2 linked regions of the Marichromatium purpuratum 984 genome follow. The main gene of each other region encodes a partner of the protein of the gene in region 2 in a complex. Links are inferred from orthologs where the notes say so. Each region holds a gene or a part of one and is shown on either strand. Other genes may lie near its edges.

The links. The genes of interacting proteins can lie anywhere in the genome.
Region 1: the proteins of MARPU_RS00170 (region 2) and moaD are in contact, whole or in part, in a crystal structure (PDB 1FMA), measured with the Escherichia coli proteins. The link is inferred for Marichromatium purpuratum 984 from one-to-one orthologs.

Annotation. Positions count from the first base shown.
Region 1 is NZ_CP007031.1:180,097-187,551, reverse strand. What follows is about bases 2,887-5,591. They hold moaD (molybdopterin converting factor subunit 1), read left to right. Parts: upstream 2,887-3,964; coding sequence 3,965-4,219; downstream 4,220-5,591. Other genes in these bases: MARPU_RS00830 (efflux RND transporter permease subunit), read right to left, coding at 4,537-5,591; MARPU_RS00840 (molybdopterin molybdotransferase MoeA), read left to right, coding at 2,887-3,957. Outside these bases: aminomethyl-transferring glycine dehydrogenase subunit GcvPB, read left to right, coding at 1-1,153; MARPU_RS00850 (diacylglycerol kinase), read left to right, coding at 1,143-1,517; moaB (molybdenum cofactor biosynthesis protein B), read left to right, coding at 2,180-2,710; more of MARPU_RS00840, read left to right, coding at 2,719-2,886; more of MARPU_RS00830, read right to left, coding at 5,592-7,455. UniProt on the Escherichia coli protein: Involved in sulfur transfer in the conversion of molybdopterin precursor Z to molybdopterin.
Region 2 is NZ_CP007031.1:35,688-41,985, reverse strand. Bases 1,975-4,787 are described here. They hold MARPU_RS00170 (molybdenum cofactor biosynthesis protein MoaE), read right to left. Parts: upstream 3,713-4,787; coding sequence 3,236-3,712; downstream 1,975-3,235. Other genes in these bases: MARPU_RS00160 (class I SAM-dependent methyltransferase), read right to left, coding at 4,607-4,787; MARPU_RS00165 (NnrU family protein), read right to left, coding at 3,726-4,298; MARPU_RS16445 (EAL domain-containing protein), read right to left, coding at 1,975-3,020. Outside these bases: more of MARPU_RS16445, read right to left, coding at 1-1,974; more of MARPU_RS00160, read right to left, coding at 4,788-5,245; MARPU_RS16440 (helix-turn-helix transcriptional regulator), read right to left, coding at 5,330-6,121; MARPU_RS00150 (YaiI/YqxD family protein), read right to left, coding at 6,180-6,298. UniProt on the Escherichia coli protein: Converts molybdopterin precursor Z to molybdopterin. This requires the incorporation of two sulfur atoms into precursor Z to generate a dithiolene group. The sulfur is provided by MoaD.

The DNA of each region.
Region 1 (7,455 bases), 140 kb from region 2 along the record:
CCACGACCTGCAGGAGATCCTCAAGGCGGTGACCGGGATGAGCGCGGTGTCGCTGGCGCCTGCCGCCGGCGCCCAGGGTGAGCTGACCGGAGTGGCGATGATCCGCGCCTATCACCTCGCGCGCGGCGATCACGCCCGCACCGAGATGCTGATCCCCGACGCCGCCCACGGCACCAACCCGGCCTCGGCGGTGATGTGCGGCTACCAGGCGCGCGAGATCCCCACCGGTCCCGACGGCGACGTCGACGTCGAGGCGCTGAAGGCAGCGGTGGGGCCGCAGACGGCGGGCATCATGCTCACCAACCCGAGCACCGTCGGGGTGTTCGATCGCAACATCGAGGAGATCGCCCGCATCGTCCACGACGCCGGCGGCCTGCTCTACTACGACGGCGCCAACCTCAACGCCATCCTCGGCAAGGTGCGTCCGGGCGACATGGGCTTCGACGTCATCCACATGAACCTGCACAAGACCTTCTCCACCCCGCACGGCGGCGGTGGTCCGGGCGCGGGTCCGGTGGGCGTCTCGGCGCGGGTCGCGCCCTATCTGCCGGTGCCGCTGGTCGAACGCGAGGGCGACGACTACCGCTGGCTGACCGAGGCCGACCGCCCCGAGACCATCGGTCGCATGACCGCCTTCGGCGGCAACATGGGCATCCTGCTGCGCGCCTATGTCTACGCGCGGATGCTCGGACGCGAGGGCATGGCGCGGGTGGCCGACTTCGCCACCCTCAACGCCAACTATCTGATGGCGCGGCTGCAGGCGGCGGGCTTCGAGCTGGCCTACCCGGAGCGGCGCGCCAGCCACGAGTTCATCGTCACCCTCAAGCGTGAGGCCAAGGAGTACGGCGTCACCGCGATGGACTTCGCCAAACGGCTGCTCGACCATGGCTTCCACGCCCCGACCACCTACTTCCCGCTGCTGGTGCCCGAGTGCCTGCTGATCGAGCCGACCGAGACCGAGACCCAGGAGTCGCTCGACGGCTTCGTCGAGGCGATGATCGCGATCCGTCGCGAGGCCCAGGAGGACCCCGAGAAGCTCAAGGGCGCGCCCTACACCATGCCGCGGCGCCGTCTCGACGACGTGCGCGCGGCGCGCCACCTCGACCTCGCCTGGACCCCACAGCAGGCCGACGGGGGCGGCGATGGCCAATAACGGCGGCAATCAGGGCTGGCGCCGGGTGGTGCGCGCCTTCGGCTACTCGATGAAGGGCTTCCGCGCCTGCTACGAGCTGGAGGAGGCGTTCCGCCAGGAGCTGTTCCTGCTGATCCCGCTGGTCCCGCTCGGGCTGTGGCTCGGCGAGACCCCGGTCGAGCGCGCCCTGCTCGTCGGCAGCCTGCTGGTGGTACCGATCGTCGAGCTGCTCAACTCGGCGATCGAGGCCAACGTCGATCGCATCGGCACGGAGCGCCACGAACTCTCGGGGCGCGCCAAGGACATCGCCTCGGCGGCGGTGTTCTCCAGCATCACCCTGTGCGTGGTGATCTGGGCCCTGCTGCTGGTGCCCAAGCTCTTTTGACCGCAGCGGCCGGCTACCAGCCGCCAGCCGTCAGCCCCGGCCACCAGTCCCGGTGGCTGGTGGCTGGCGGCTGACGGATGATTCAAGCGACGCTCCCCAGCGGGCGTCCGCGGGTAGCGATCATGAGCGGCAGCGGACCGCCGCGCCTCACTGGCGGCTGGTGGCTGGTGACTGACGACTGGCGGCTGGCGCAAACGGCGCTCGATCGCCTGGAGCGACCACCCAACCGAAACATCCTTGCTTCGCGCGCTTGGCGTCTTTGCGGTTCGAATCAGCGTCCAGCCATCAGCCCCGGCGGCTGACGACTGGCGACTGGTGGCTGACGACTGGCGGCTGGTGGCTGACGGCTGACGGCTGACGGCTGACGGCTGGCGCAAACGACGCTCGACTGCCTGCAGCGGCCATCCAACCGAAACATCCTTGCTTCGCGCGCTTGGCGTCTTTGCGGTTCGAGTCAGCGTCCAGCCATCAGCCCCGGCGACTGGCGGCTGGCGGCTGGCGGCTGGCGGCTGGCGGCTGGCGACTGGCGACTGGCGGCTGATAGCTGGCCGCTGGGAGCTACCCTCCCCCTTGCCAGCCCCGCAGCGGGCGGCGATGATGACCCGACGCGTGGCGTGTACACGCCCGTCTCGGATCACTGAGCCAGCAGGGAGTCTTGCCGCATGTCCCAGACGACCGGATCGCCCGAGTTCCTGCCACTGCGCATCGCGCTGATGACCGTCTCCGACAGTCGCGACCTCGCCAGCGACACCTCGGGGGCGCTGCTCGAGGAGGCCGCGCGCACGGCCGGGCACCAGGTGGTGACGCGCTGTGTCGTCGCCGACGACATCTACCGACTGCGCGCCCAGGTCTCGCAGTGGATCGCCGACCCCGCCGTCGATGTCGTGATCAGCACCGGCGGCACCGGGGTGACCGGCCGCGATAGCACCCCGGAGGCGCTGCGCCCGCTGCTCGACAAGGAGATCGAGGGCTTCGGCGAGCTGTTCCGACACTACTCGCTCGCCGAGATCGGCCCCTCCACGCTGCAGTCGCGCGCCTTCGCCGGGCTGGCCAACGCCACCTTCCTGTTCTGCCTGCCGGGCTCGACCGGGGCCTGTCGCACCGCCTGGGAGCGCATCCTCGCCCCCCAGCTCGACCGCCGCACCCGCCCCTGCAACTTCGCCCAGCTGCTGCCCCGTCTCCACGAACGTTGAGGTCCGCGATGTCCGCCAGTTGTCCCGCCTCTCCCCGCGCCCTGTCACTCGAGGCCGCGCTCGCGCGGCTGCTCGAACAGGCGCCGACACCCAGCACCAGCGAACCGGTGGCGCTCGCCGCCGCGCTCGGTCGGGTGCTCGCCGCACCGCTGCGCAGCCCGCTGGCGGTCCCGCACTGGGACCACAGCGCGATGGACGGCTATGCGCTGCGCCATGCCGACCTCGCCGCCGCCGACGGCTGGCTGCCGATCGGCCAGCGCATCACCGCCGGCACGGTCGGCACGCCGCTCGCGCCGGGCAGCGCGGCGCGGATCTTCACCGGTGCCCCGGTGCCCGAGGGCGCCGACACCGTGGTGATGCAGGAGCAGTGCGAGCGCGACGGCGAACGGGTACGCATCCCGCCCGAGTGCAAGGCGGGCGGCAACATCCGCCACGCCGGCGAGGACTTCGCCGCCGGCACCGAGGTGATCGCCGCCGGCACCCGGCTCGGCCCCCAGCACCTCGGGCTCGCCGCCAGCCTGGGGCTGGCCGAACTCATGGTGCGCCCCCGGCTGCGGGTGGCGATCGGTGCCAGCGGCGACGAGCTGGTCGCGCCCGGCGCACCGCTCGGCCCCGGCCAAATCTACGACTCCAACCGTCTCACCCTGGGGGCGATGCTCAGCGCGCTCGGCTGCGAGGTGATCGATCTCGGGCGCATCCCCGATGACCTGGAGGCGACCTGCGCGACCCTCGCCCGCGGCGCCGACGCGGCCGATCTGGTGATCGCCAGCGGCGGGGTCTCGGTCGGCGAGGAGGATCATGTACGCCCGGCCGTCGAGCGCATCGGCACACTCGCGCTGCACCAGGTGGCGATCCGCCCGGGCAAGCCGGTGGCCTTCGGGCGGGTCGGCGACACCCCGTTTTTCGGCAGCCCCGGCAACCCGGTCTCGCTGTTCGTCACCTGTGCGCTGCTGGTGCGCCCGCTGGTGCTGCGGATGCAGGGCGTCGGCGGCGACCTCGCGCCGCGTCGGCTCAGGCTGCCCGCCGCCTTCGCCTGGCCGCGCCCGGACAAGCGCCGCGAATTCCACCGCGCCCGGCTGGTCGAGGACGACAGCGGACAGCCCCGGGTCGAGGTCTTCGCCAGCCGCTCCTCGGCCTCGCTGCGCTCGCTGGTGTGGGCCGACGGGCTGGTCGACCTCGCCCCCGGGGTGACGATCGCCCCGGGCGACCCGGTCGAGTTCATCCCCTTCACCGAGCTGCTGCACTGAGAGCGCGATGATCCACGTCCGCTACTTCGCCAGCCTGCGCGAGCGCATTGGTCACGACGAGGAGCACATCGAACTCCCCGCCGGGGTCGACACCCTGGGCGCGCTGGTCACGCACCTGAGCGCGCGCGGCGCCCCCTGGCGCGAGGCCCTCGCAGCCACCCCTCGGCTGATGATGGCGCGCAACCAGACCCTCGCCCGCGCCGAGACCGAGATCAGCGACGGCGACGAGATCGGGCTCTTCCCACCGGTGACGGGGGGGTAGCGCGTCGGGGAGATGAACCGCGAAGATGAACCGCGAAGGCGCTAAGGACGCGAAGGAGAGGAGTGCCTCCAGCCGTCAGCCACCGGAGCTGGCGGCTGGGAGCTGACAACTCAGGTCCGGACGTAGGTTGGGTTGCCATCGGCAACCCAACACCGGACAGCGATAGAACAATAGACGCACGGGCAACCCAACCGGCAAAAACTTTGCGCGCTTGGCGCCTTTGCGGTTCAGTCTTTAGCTGTTCGGTCTTCTGCGCCGACGAGGGTTGGGTTGCCGTCCTGGCAACCCAACCAACGTACCGGCGATTGGCGGGACGATCAGCCGGTGGCGCGGCGGATCCACTCGACGCGCTTGTGCATCACGCCGTAGTAGACCACCGGGATCACCACCAGGGTGAGGACGGTGGAGACGAACAGACCGAACAGCAGCGACACCCCGAGCCCGGAGAAAATCGGGTCGTCGAGGATGAAGGCCGCACCGGCCATCGCCGCGACCGCGGTGAGCGCGATCGGTCGGGCTCGGACTACCGCCGAGTCGATCACCGCCGAGGCGAACGCCTTGCCCTCGCGCACCTGCTGGTTGATGAAGTCGACCAGCAGGATGGAGTTGCGCACGATGATGCCGGCCAGGGCGATCATGCCGATCATCGAGGTGGCGGTGAACTGGGCGCCGAGCAGGGCGTGCCCGGGCATGATCCCGATGATGGTCAGCGGGATCGGCGCCATGATCACCAACGGCACCAGATAGCTGCGGAACTGCGCCACCACCAGCAGATAGATCAGGATCAGTCCGACCCCATAGGCAGCACCCATGTCGCGGAAGGTCTCGTAGGTGATCTGCCACTCGCCGTCCCACTTGAGGCTGTACTCATAGGGGTTGTCCGGCTGCTGCAGGAACCACTGATCGAACCCGATGCGCTCGTCGAGCGCGGCGGAGATGGCGAACATACCGTAGAGCGGGCTGTCGGTATCCCCGGCGACGTCCGAGGTGACATAGACCACGGGCAGCAGATCCTTGTGGTAGACGCTGTGCTCGCGCTCGGTCTCGACCACCTCGACGATCTCCGAGAGCGGCACCAGAGCACCACCCTCGGCGCGCACCCGCAGCGCCAGCACCTGCTCGACGTCGGCCTTGTCGGCCTCGCTGTACTCGACGCGGATCGGCACCGCGTACTTGACCCCGGCGCCGTGCAGATAGCTCATGTCGTCGCCGTCGAGCACGCTCGCCAGCGCCTGGGCGATGCTCGACTGCGCCACCCCGAGCCGCGCGGCCTTGGCGCGATCGACCACCACCACCAACTTGGTGGCCGGGTATTCGACCGAGTCGTCGACGTCGACGACGCCCGGGGTCGACTCGAACAGCGCCCGCACCGCCCGCGCGGTCTCGATCTGACCGCTGTAGTCCAGACCGTAGACCTCGGCGACCAGCGGCGAGAGCACCGGCGGACCGGGCGGGATCTCGACGATCTTGGCCACCGCACCGTGACGCTCGGCGATCTCCTGCAGCGGCGCGCGCAACGCCAGCGCGATCTCGTGGCTCTGGCGATCACGATGATGCACATCGACCAGGTTGACCTGCAGGTCACCGAGGTGTGCGCCCTCGCGCAGATAGTACTGACGCACCAGACCGTTGAAGTTGATCGGCGCGGCGGTGCCGGCGTAGGACTGGAAGTCGGTGACTTCCTCGACCCCGGAGAGATAGTCGCCCATCTCGGCGAGCACCTGGGCGGTGTGCTCGAGACTGGTGCCCTCGGGCATGTCGAGCACCACCTGGAACTCGCTCTTGTTGTCGAAGGGCAGCATCTTGAGGATCACGGTGCGGTTGACCGCGAGGCTCACCGAGGCGGCGATCAGCGCGAAGATGCCGAACAGCAGGAACCAGCGGTTACGCCAGCCGCGTCGCCCCTCAAGGAAGGGGGTCATGATCCAGACGAAGAAGCGGGCCAGTCGGCCACCGGCGGCATCCTCTTCCTGGTGACCGGCCGCGGCCCGTGGGTCGGCGTCGTAGTGGCGCGCGAGCATGGCGTTGGTCATCCACGGGGTGAAGACGAAGGCCACCACCAGCGAGATCAGCATGCCCATCGAGGCGTTGATCGGGATCGGGCTCATGTAGGGGCCCATCAGACCGCTGACGAAGGCCATCGGCAGCAGCGCCGCGATCACCGTGAAGGTGGCAAGGATGGTCGGCCCGCCGACCTCGTCGACCGCGCCCGGGATCAGCTCGAGCAGGCGACGGCGCGCGCCGCTGGCGTGCAGCGCCATGTGACGGTGGATGTTCTCGACCACCACGATGGCGTCGTCGACGAGGATGCCGATCGAGAAGATCAGCGCGAACAGCGACACCCGGTTGAGGGTGAAGCCCCAGGCGAGCGAGGCGAACAGGGTCAGCGCCAGAGTGACGATCACCGCCGCGCCGACGATCACCGCCTCGCGCCAGCCGATGGTCAGCCACACCAGCAGGATCACCGAGCTGGTGGCGAAGATCAGCTTGGTGATCAGCTTCTTGGCCTTGTAGTCGGCGGTCTGGCCGTAGTCGCGGGTGATGGTGAACTCCACCCCGTCGGGGATGAAGATGCCGCGCAGCTGCTCGAGCCGCTCGGTCACCCGCCCGGCGACGTCGACGGCATTGATGCCGGGGAGCTTGGCCACCGCGATGGTCACCGCCGGCACGCTGCCGGCCAGCTCCAGCCCGGTGTGCGTGGCGCCGAGCCCGGCGCCCATGCGCACCGAGGTGGTCGGCTGCTGCGGCCCGAGTTCGACCCGGGCGACGTCACGCAGATAGACCGGACGCCCGGCGTGCAGCCCGACCACCAGATCGGCGATCTCCTGCGGGCTGGTGAGGAAGGTGCCGGCCTGCACCAGCAACTCGCGGTTGTCAGCGGTCACCGACAGGTTGTCCCTGGTGGCATTGCCGGCCTGTAGCGAGCGGCGCAGGTCGTCGAGATCGATGTCGTACCCGGCCAGCGCCTGCGGGTCGAGCAGCACCCGCACCACCTGGTCGGCGGCACCGACGGTGTAGACGTCACGGGTGCCGGGGACGCGCTTGATCTCCTGCTCGATGGCATGCGCCACCTGCCCGAGTTCAAAGGCGCCAACGGCGGGATCGTCCGACCACAGGGTGGCGGTGAGGATGGGCACGTCGTCGATGCCCTTGGGCTTGACGATCGCGCTGCCGACGCCGAGGTTCTGCGGCAGCCAGTCCTGATTCGACAGCACCTTGCTGAACAACCGCACCAC
Region 2 (6,298 bases):
AAGGACTTGTCGATCTTGAGCTTGGTGAGCGGCAACCGCTTGAGCTGGGTCAGCGAGGAGTAGCCGGTCCCGAAGTCGTCGATGGCGATCTTGACGCCGAGCGCACGCAGCGCGCCGAGCACGTGCCGGGTGCGCTCGATCGAGCGCATCATCGTCGACTCGGTGATCTCCAGTTCGAGTCCCGCCGGTGACAGACCGGTGCGGGTGAGGATACCGCCGACCATCTCGCTGAGCGCGTGCTGATCGAACTGCTTGGGCGAGAGGTTGACGCTGATCAGCACCTGCTCGTCGAGCAGCCCGCCCTGCTGCCAGGCACGCATCTGGGTGCAGGCATGCTCGAGGATCCACTCACCCATGACGATGATGATCCCCGACTCCTCGGCCAGGGGGATGAACTTGCCGGGCGAGACCAGCCCCATCTCGGGATGACGCCAGCGCACCAACGCCTCGAGCCCGCGCAGCTCGCCGCTCACCAGGTCGAGCTGCGGCTGGTAGAAGAGTTCGAGTTCATCGCGCTCCAGGGCACGGTGCAGGCTCGATTCGAGCAGCACCCGCTCGAAGGCGCGCGCGGTGAGTTCCTCGGAGTAGTAGCGAAAGCCGTTGCGCCCCTCGTCCTTGGCGCGATACATCGCCGCGTCGGCGTTGCGCACCAGGTCCTCGGCGCGCGCGCCGTGCTCGGGATAGAGGCTGATGCCGATGCTCGCGCCGAGGAACACCGAGTGCTCGCCGACCTCAAAGGGATCCTTGAACAGCTGCAGGATGGCGCGCGCCACCCGTGCCGCGTCGTCCTGATGGGCGATGCCGTTGAGGATCAGGGTGAACTCGTCGCCGCCCATCCGCGCCAGGGTGTCGCCCTCGCGAAACTGCGCCCGCAGCCGCCCCGCCACCACCTTGAGCACCTGGTCGCCATAGCTGTGGTCGAAGCTGTCGTTGACGTGCTTGAAGCCGTCGAGGTCGATGAACAGCACCGCCAGCCGGGTGTGCTCGCGGTGCGCCAGCCGGATCGCCTGCTCCAACCGATCGGCGAACAGCAGCCGGTTGGGCAGTCCGGTGAGCGGGTCGTGATGGGCGAGATGGGCATAGCTGTTCTCGCGCTCGCGCAATCGGTCGAGCAACTCGAGGTGGTCGCTGATGTCGCGCGAGACCTCGATGATGCCGATCACCTCGCCGGTGTCGTCGAGCAGCGGGCTGGCGGCGACCTCGTACTGACGCACGCCGCCGTCGGGCAGCCGATGGTGGCGCAGCATCTTGCACGGCTCGCCGCTCTCGAGGATGGTGCGCAATGGGCACAGCGGGTCCTCGGGCACGCAGGGATGCGGGGCGAGCTGGTGACAGCCCCACTCGTGCAGTCCGGCATCGTCGACCGCGGCGAGTCGCTGGGCGACGCGGTTCATCCGCAACACGTGGTGATCGGTACCGATCACCATGATCGGGTCGTCGATACCGTCGATCACGTGCTGCAGGAATGCGCGCTCCTCGTGCAGCGCGCGCTCGGCGAGCCGGCGCTCGGTGACGTCCTCGCCCGATGACAGGGTGCCGATCACCGTGCCCTCGCCATCGCGCACCAGGTTGTGGTGCCAGGCGATCAGCCGCTCCTCGCCACGCGCGGTCAGGATCGGACCATCGGTCAGGGCGGTCTCCGGGTGGGCGCCCGAGAGCATCTTGCGAAACAGCCCGTGACGCCGCTCGCGCTCGCCCGGCGGCAGGAAGCGGGCGAACCAGTCGAGCCCGATCAGCTCCGACTCGGCACAACCGAGCACGTTACAGCCACGCGGGTTGACCGAGAGGATGTGGCCGTCGAGGTCGAGTGCGAGGAACATCACCCCGGCGATGTCGAGATACTGCCTGGCACGGTTGCGCTCGGTCTCGGCCTGACGCTGTGCCTGCTTGAGCGCGGAGATATCGATCTGGGTGCCGACCATGCGCAGCGCGCGACCGCGCTGGTCGCGTACCAGATAGGCGCGGGACAGGACATCGACCCAGTGCCCCTCCTTGTGACGCATCCGCATCTCGAGGTCGAAGTCGTCGCAGCGTCCACTCATGTAGTCGCGCAGCCGGCGCCAGCAGCGCTCGCGATCCCTGGGGTCGACCAGCCGCTCCCAGGTCTCGAGCCGGTCGGGCAGTTGGCGCTCGGCGTAGCCGAGCATCGACTTCCAGCGCGCTGACAGATAGATCCGCCGGGTGCGCAGGTCCCAGTCGAACAGCCCGGCATCGCTGCCGCGCATCGCCAGCGCGAAACGCTCCTCACTGTCGCGCAGCGCACGCTCGTAGCAGTCGCGCTCGGTGATGTCGCGCCCGAGCACGATCAACCCCTTGCGCCGGCCGTCGTCCTCGAACACCGGCACCTTGATCACGTCGTAGACCTTGGTCACCCCGTCCGGGCGGGTGATCCGCTCCTCGGCACGCGACAGCCGGCCGGCGCGCCAGGCGATCTCGTCGCTCGACTCACAGGCGAGGAAGGCGTCGCGATAGCAGGGGTCGGTGAACTCGGCCAGCTCGGCGTCGGTCCTGCCGCGATAGTCGACGGCGGTGAGCGAGAACAGCGCGAGATCGGCGTCGTTGGCCTCCAGCCAGCGCCCCTCGCCGTCCTTGAAGCAGATGATGTCGGGGGTGGCGTTGATCAGCGAGCGCAGCCGCTGCTCGCTCTCGCGCAGCGCCATCTCGACCGCGCTGCGAGGGCCGATCTCCAGGGCGAAGGCACACACCAGGGGCTGGCCGTCGCACTCGAGCAGTGACAGCGTCACCTCGACGGCACACTCCTCGCCCTCGACGCGTCGGTGTACACCCTCACGCCGCTCGTGACGCACCTGGCGCAGACGCGCGACCAGCGCCGACCAGGCCGCGGCATCGAGGCTGGTGTCGATGCTGGCGACCGGCTGGCCGATCAGCCGCTCGCGCCCCTCGCCGGTCAACCGCTCGACGGTGGTATTGACCTCGACCAGCCGACCGTCGAGACCGGCCCAGTAGATCTCCAGGGCCGTCTGGTCGATGGCGGCTTGCGCCATGTCTTGTCGCAGCATATACCTCGGCTCCGGCGCGCGCTGATGCGCTCGGTGCGTTCCGAACCGACCAGTACATGCACAGACTTCGCCTCCAGCCCGTCGATCTCCACAGCGGGATCGAGCCGGGCACGGCCACCATCCTTGAACGCCGATGCGAAACGTGCGTGAGCCGGGATCCAGACACGCGGGTCAGGTGACGGGCGGAGACGACGACAGCGCCTCGCCCAGGGCGCTCACTCCGGGTCGCGGGTCGTCGTCTCGTCCCAGCGCCGCGCCGCGGCCTCGTCGCTGGCACGGGCCTCGACCCAGTGCTCATCCGCGCCGCTCGTCTCTTTCTTCCACAGCGGGACACGGGTCTTGAGGGCGTCGATCAGGAACTCGCAGGCACGAAAGGCCGCCGCATGATGCGCGCTACCCACCCCGACGAAGACGATCGGATCGCCCGGGGCGAGCCGACCGACCCGGTGCACCAGCACCAGATCGGTCAATGGCCAGGCCCGTTCGGCCTGCGCGGCGAGCGCTTCGAGCGCCTGCTCGGTCATGCCCGGGTAGTGCTCGAGGACCATGCCGTCGACCGCACCCTCGGCGCCGAACGTGCGCATCAGCCCGGTGAAGCTCACCACCGCGCCGACCCGCCCGTCGGTGTCGTTGAGCACGGCCTGCTCGGCCAGTGGGTCGAGTGGCTCGTGCTGTACCCGGATCTGTCGCATCGGCACCTCCGCGTCAGCCGATCGGAGCGACCCCCAGCAGCGCCCGATGCAGCCAGAACATGAATGCAAGATAGAGTACCAGACCGCCGACGATGGCGAGTGCATCGTTGAAGGACGAGGCCGGCGCGCCATAGACGGTGGGCGCCGGACGACGCTTGAGCGAGATGCGGTCGGCCACCGCCCAGGCGAGAAAGCCACCGAACAGCAGGACATCGGCCAGGGTGCCGTTGGCCAGCAGGTGCGCCAGCGCCCACAGCTTCACCGCGACGAGCATCGGGTGCTTGAGGGTGCGCTGGATACGCCCCGGCAGATAGGCCGCGAGCAGCAGGGTGAACACCGGCAGCATCAGCAGCAGATTGATATGACGCAGCCAGACCGGCGGGTCATAGAGCGGGATCGGCGCCTGACGCGCCAGCCCGTAGCCCCACACCAGCACCAGGAAACCGAACAGCGCGAACAGCCCATAGAGCGCCTTCCACGGCAACTCACCGATACGCGCCACTACGCGCGCGCGCCACTCGGGGGCGAAGATGGACACCGAGTGCCCACCGAGAAAAAGGACCAGACCCAGAATCAGGATCGCCATGCGCAACATCTCCTTCGAGCATCAGAAGCGGATGCAGATCCTATGCGATTGTCGGGCGATCGAGAAACCCGTGTGTCGGGGGACCAGGCGTCAGCCACCAGCGGTCAGCTTCCAGCCGCCAGTGGGCGCGCATGCTCGACAGTTGGTTGGCTAGCTCCCCGCTGGTGGCTAACAACTGACCGCTGGCGGCTGATCGCTGATCGCTGATCGCTGGCGGCTGACGACTGGCGGCTGGAAGCTGGAAGCTGGTGGCTGGTGGCTGGTGGCTGGTGGCTGGAAGCTGACCGCTGGCGGCTGGAAGCTGAAACTCAGCCCCGCACCGCGCTGGCGCAGAACATCGAGTAGGTGCGCTCGACACCGGCGGCGTCGGGCTTGACCAGGCGGTGGGCGGTCTCAACGCGGATCCGCTCCAGCCCGGCATCGACAAGCATCTCGGCGATTCGCTCACGGTCGAAACCGTGGTGACAGACGCCCTCGTGGTCGGCGTGGAAGCTGCCGTCCTCGCAATCGAGGTCGACCAGGAAGAGCGTTCCGCCCGGGACCAGCAGCCCCGCAAGACGCGCGATCATGGCACCGACATCGGGCACGTGATGCAGCGCCATCGCCGAGTGGATCAGGTCGAAACCACTGGCCGGGGCCGGCTCGTCGACCAGATCGACCTGACGGATGTGGAGGTTGTCGAGCCCAGCGGCCAACCGCTTGGCTTCGAGTTCGGCGAGCATCCCGGGGCTGCTGTCCCAGCCCTCGACCTCGGCGACCTCGGCGGCGAGCGCGAGCGCCGCCAGACCGGTGCCGCAGCCGTAATCGAGCACCCGCATCCCCGGGCGCGGCGCGCAATGCCCGGCCAGGGCGAGACGGACCGCCCGGGCGAGTTCCTGGATCAACGGGTTGTTGTCCCAGGTCGCGGCGACCTGCTCGAAATCGGTCCGTGGATAGGGGTTGGACATGATGATGATCTCCGGTGGATGAGGACGATCTCCAGACTAGCCGACGACCGTCTCACCAGACCTTCATCACCGACGCAACATCCGTCACCCGTGCCGCAATCGCGCCCGATAGCGACGCGGCGAACAGCCCTCGGCGACACGGAAGCGCGAGGCCAGGTGCGACGGCGAGGCGAACCCGCACTCGGCGGCGACCTCGGTGATCGAGCACTCGGAGTGCGCCAGCAGGGCGCGGGCACGCGCCAGACGCGAACGATAGATCAGCTCGCGCGGACTACAGCCGAGCCGGGTCCGCAGCAGCCGGTCGAGGGTGGCGCGCGAGACCCCGAGATGGGCGGCGATCAGCTCGCGCGAGAGCGGCTCGGCGAGATGGGTCTCGACATAGACCACCGCTTGCTCGACCAGTCGCGCGGTCCGTGCGCTGGCCGGGCGCTCGGCCAGCGCGCGCAGACAGAGACGCGCCAGCTGCTCGGCGAGCAGGCGCAGCATCGCCGCGCGTCCCGGCAGCCGCCCGAGATGCTCGCGGGCGAGCCGCTCGGCGACCGCGAGTACCTCGTGCCCCTCGACCGGCTGGAGCAGCGGCACCCGCAACGCCTCGGGGTCGAGCCCCTGGGTGGCGGCCAATGCGGCAAGCCAGTCGTCCTCGATCAGCAGCACCAGCTGGGTCGGCACGCCGCGCTGCGGCAGTGGCCGATGCAACCGCGCCGGTGGCAGCATCAGCATGCGACCACGCTCGACGCGCACCTGCCGCCCCTCGACCTCCATCCACTGATCGCCGTCGAGCACCACCAGAAACAGCCATTGCGGATGACGGTGCGGCGTCGCGACGGGCGCTCCGGAATCGACGGCGGGTGCGGCATCGGCGATCAGCAGCGACAACTCGGGACAGTCGAAGGTGCGGCACGCACAGCGCGCCTGGAAACGATTCGTCGCGCCCTCAGCCGGCGCGTGCGGCGCGGCTGAGCAGGGTGTCGAGGGCATTGGCGAAGGCCTGACGATCGCGCGCGTCGAGCGCCGCCGGCCCACCGGTCTGGACGCCGCTGGAGCGCAGCGTCT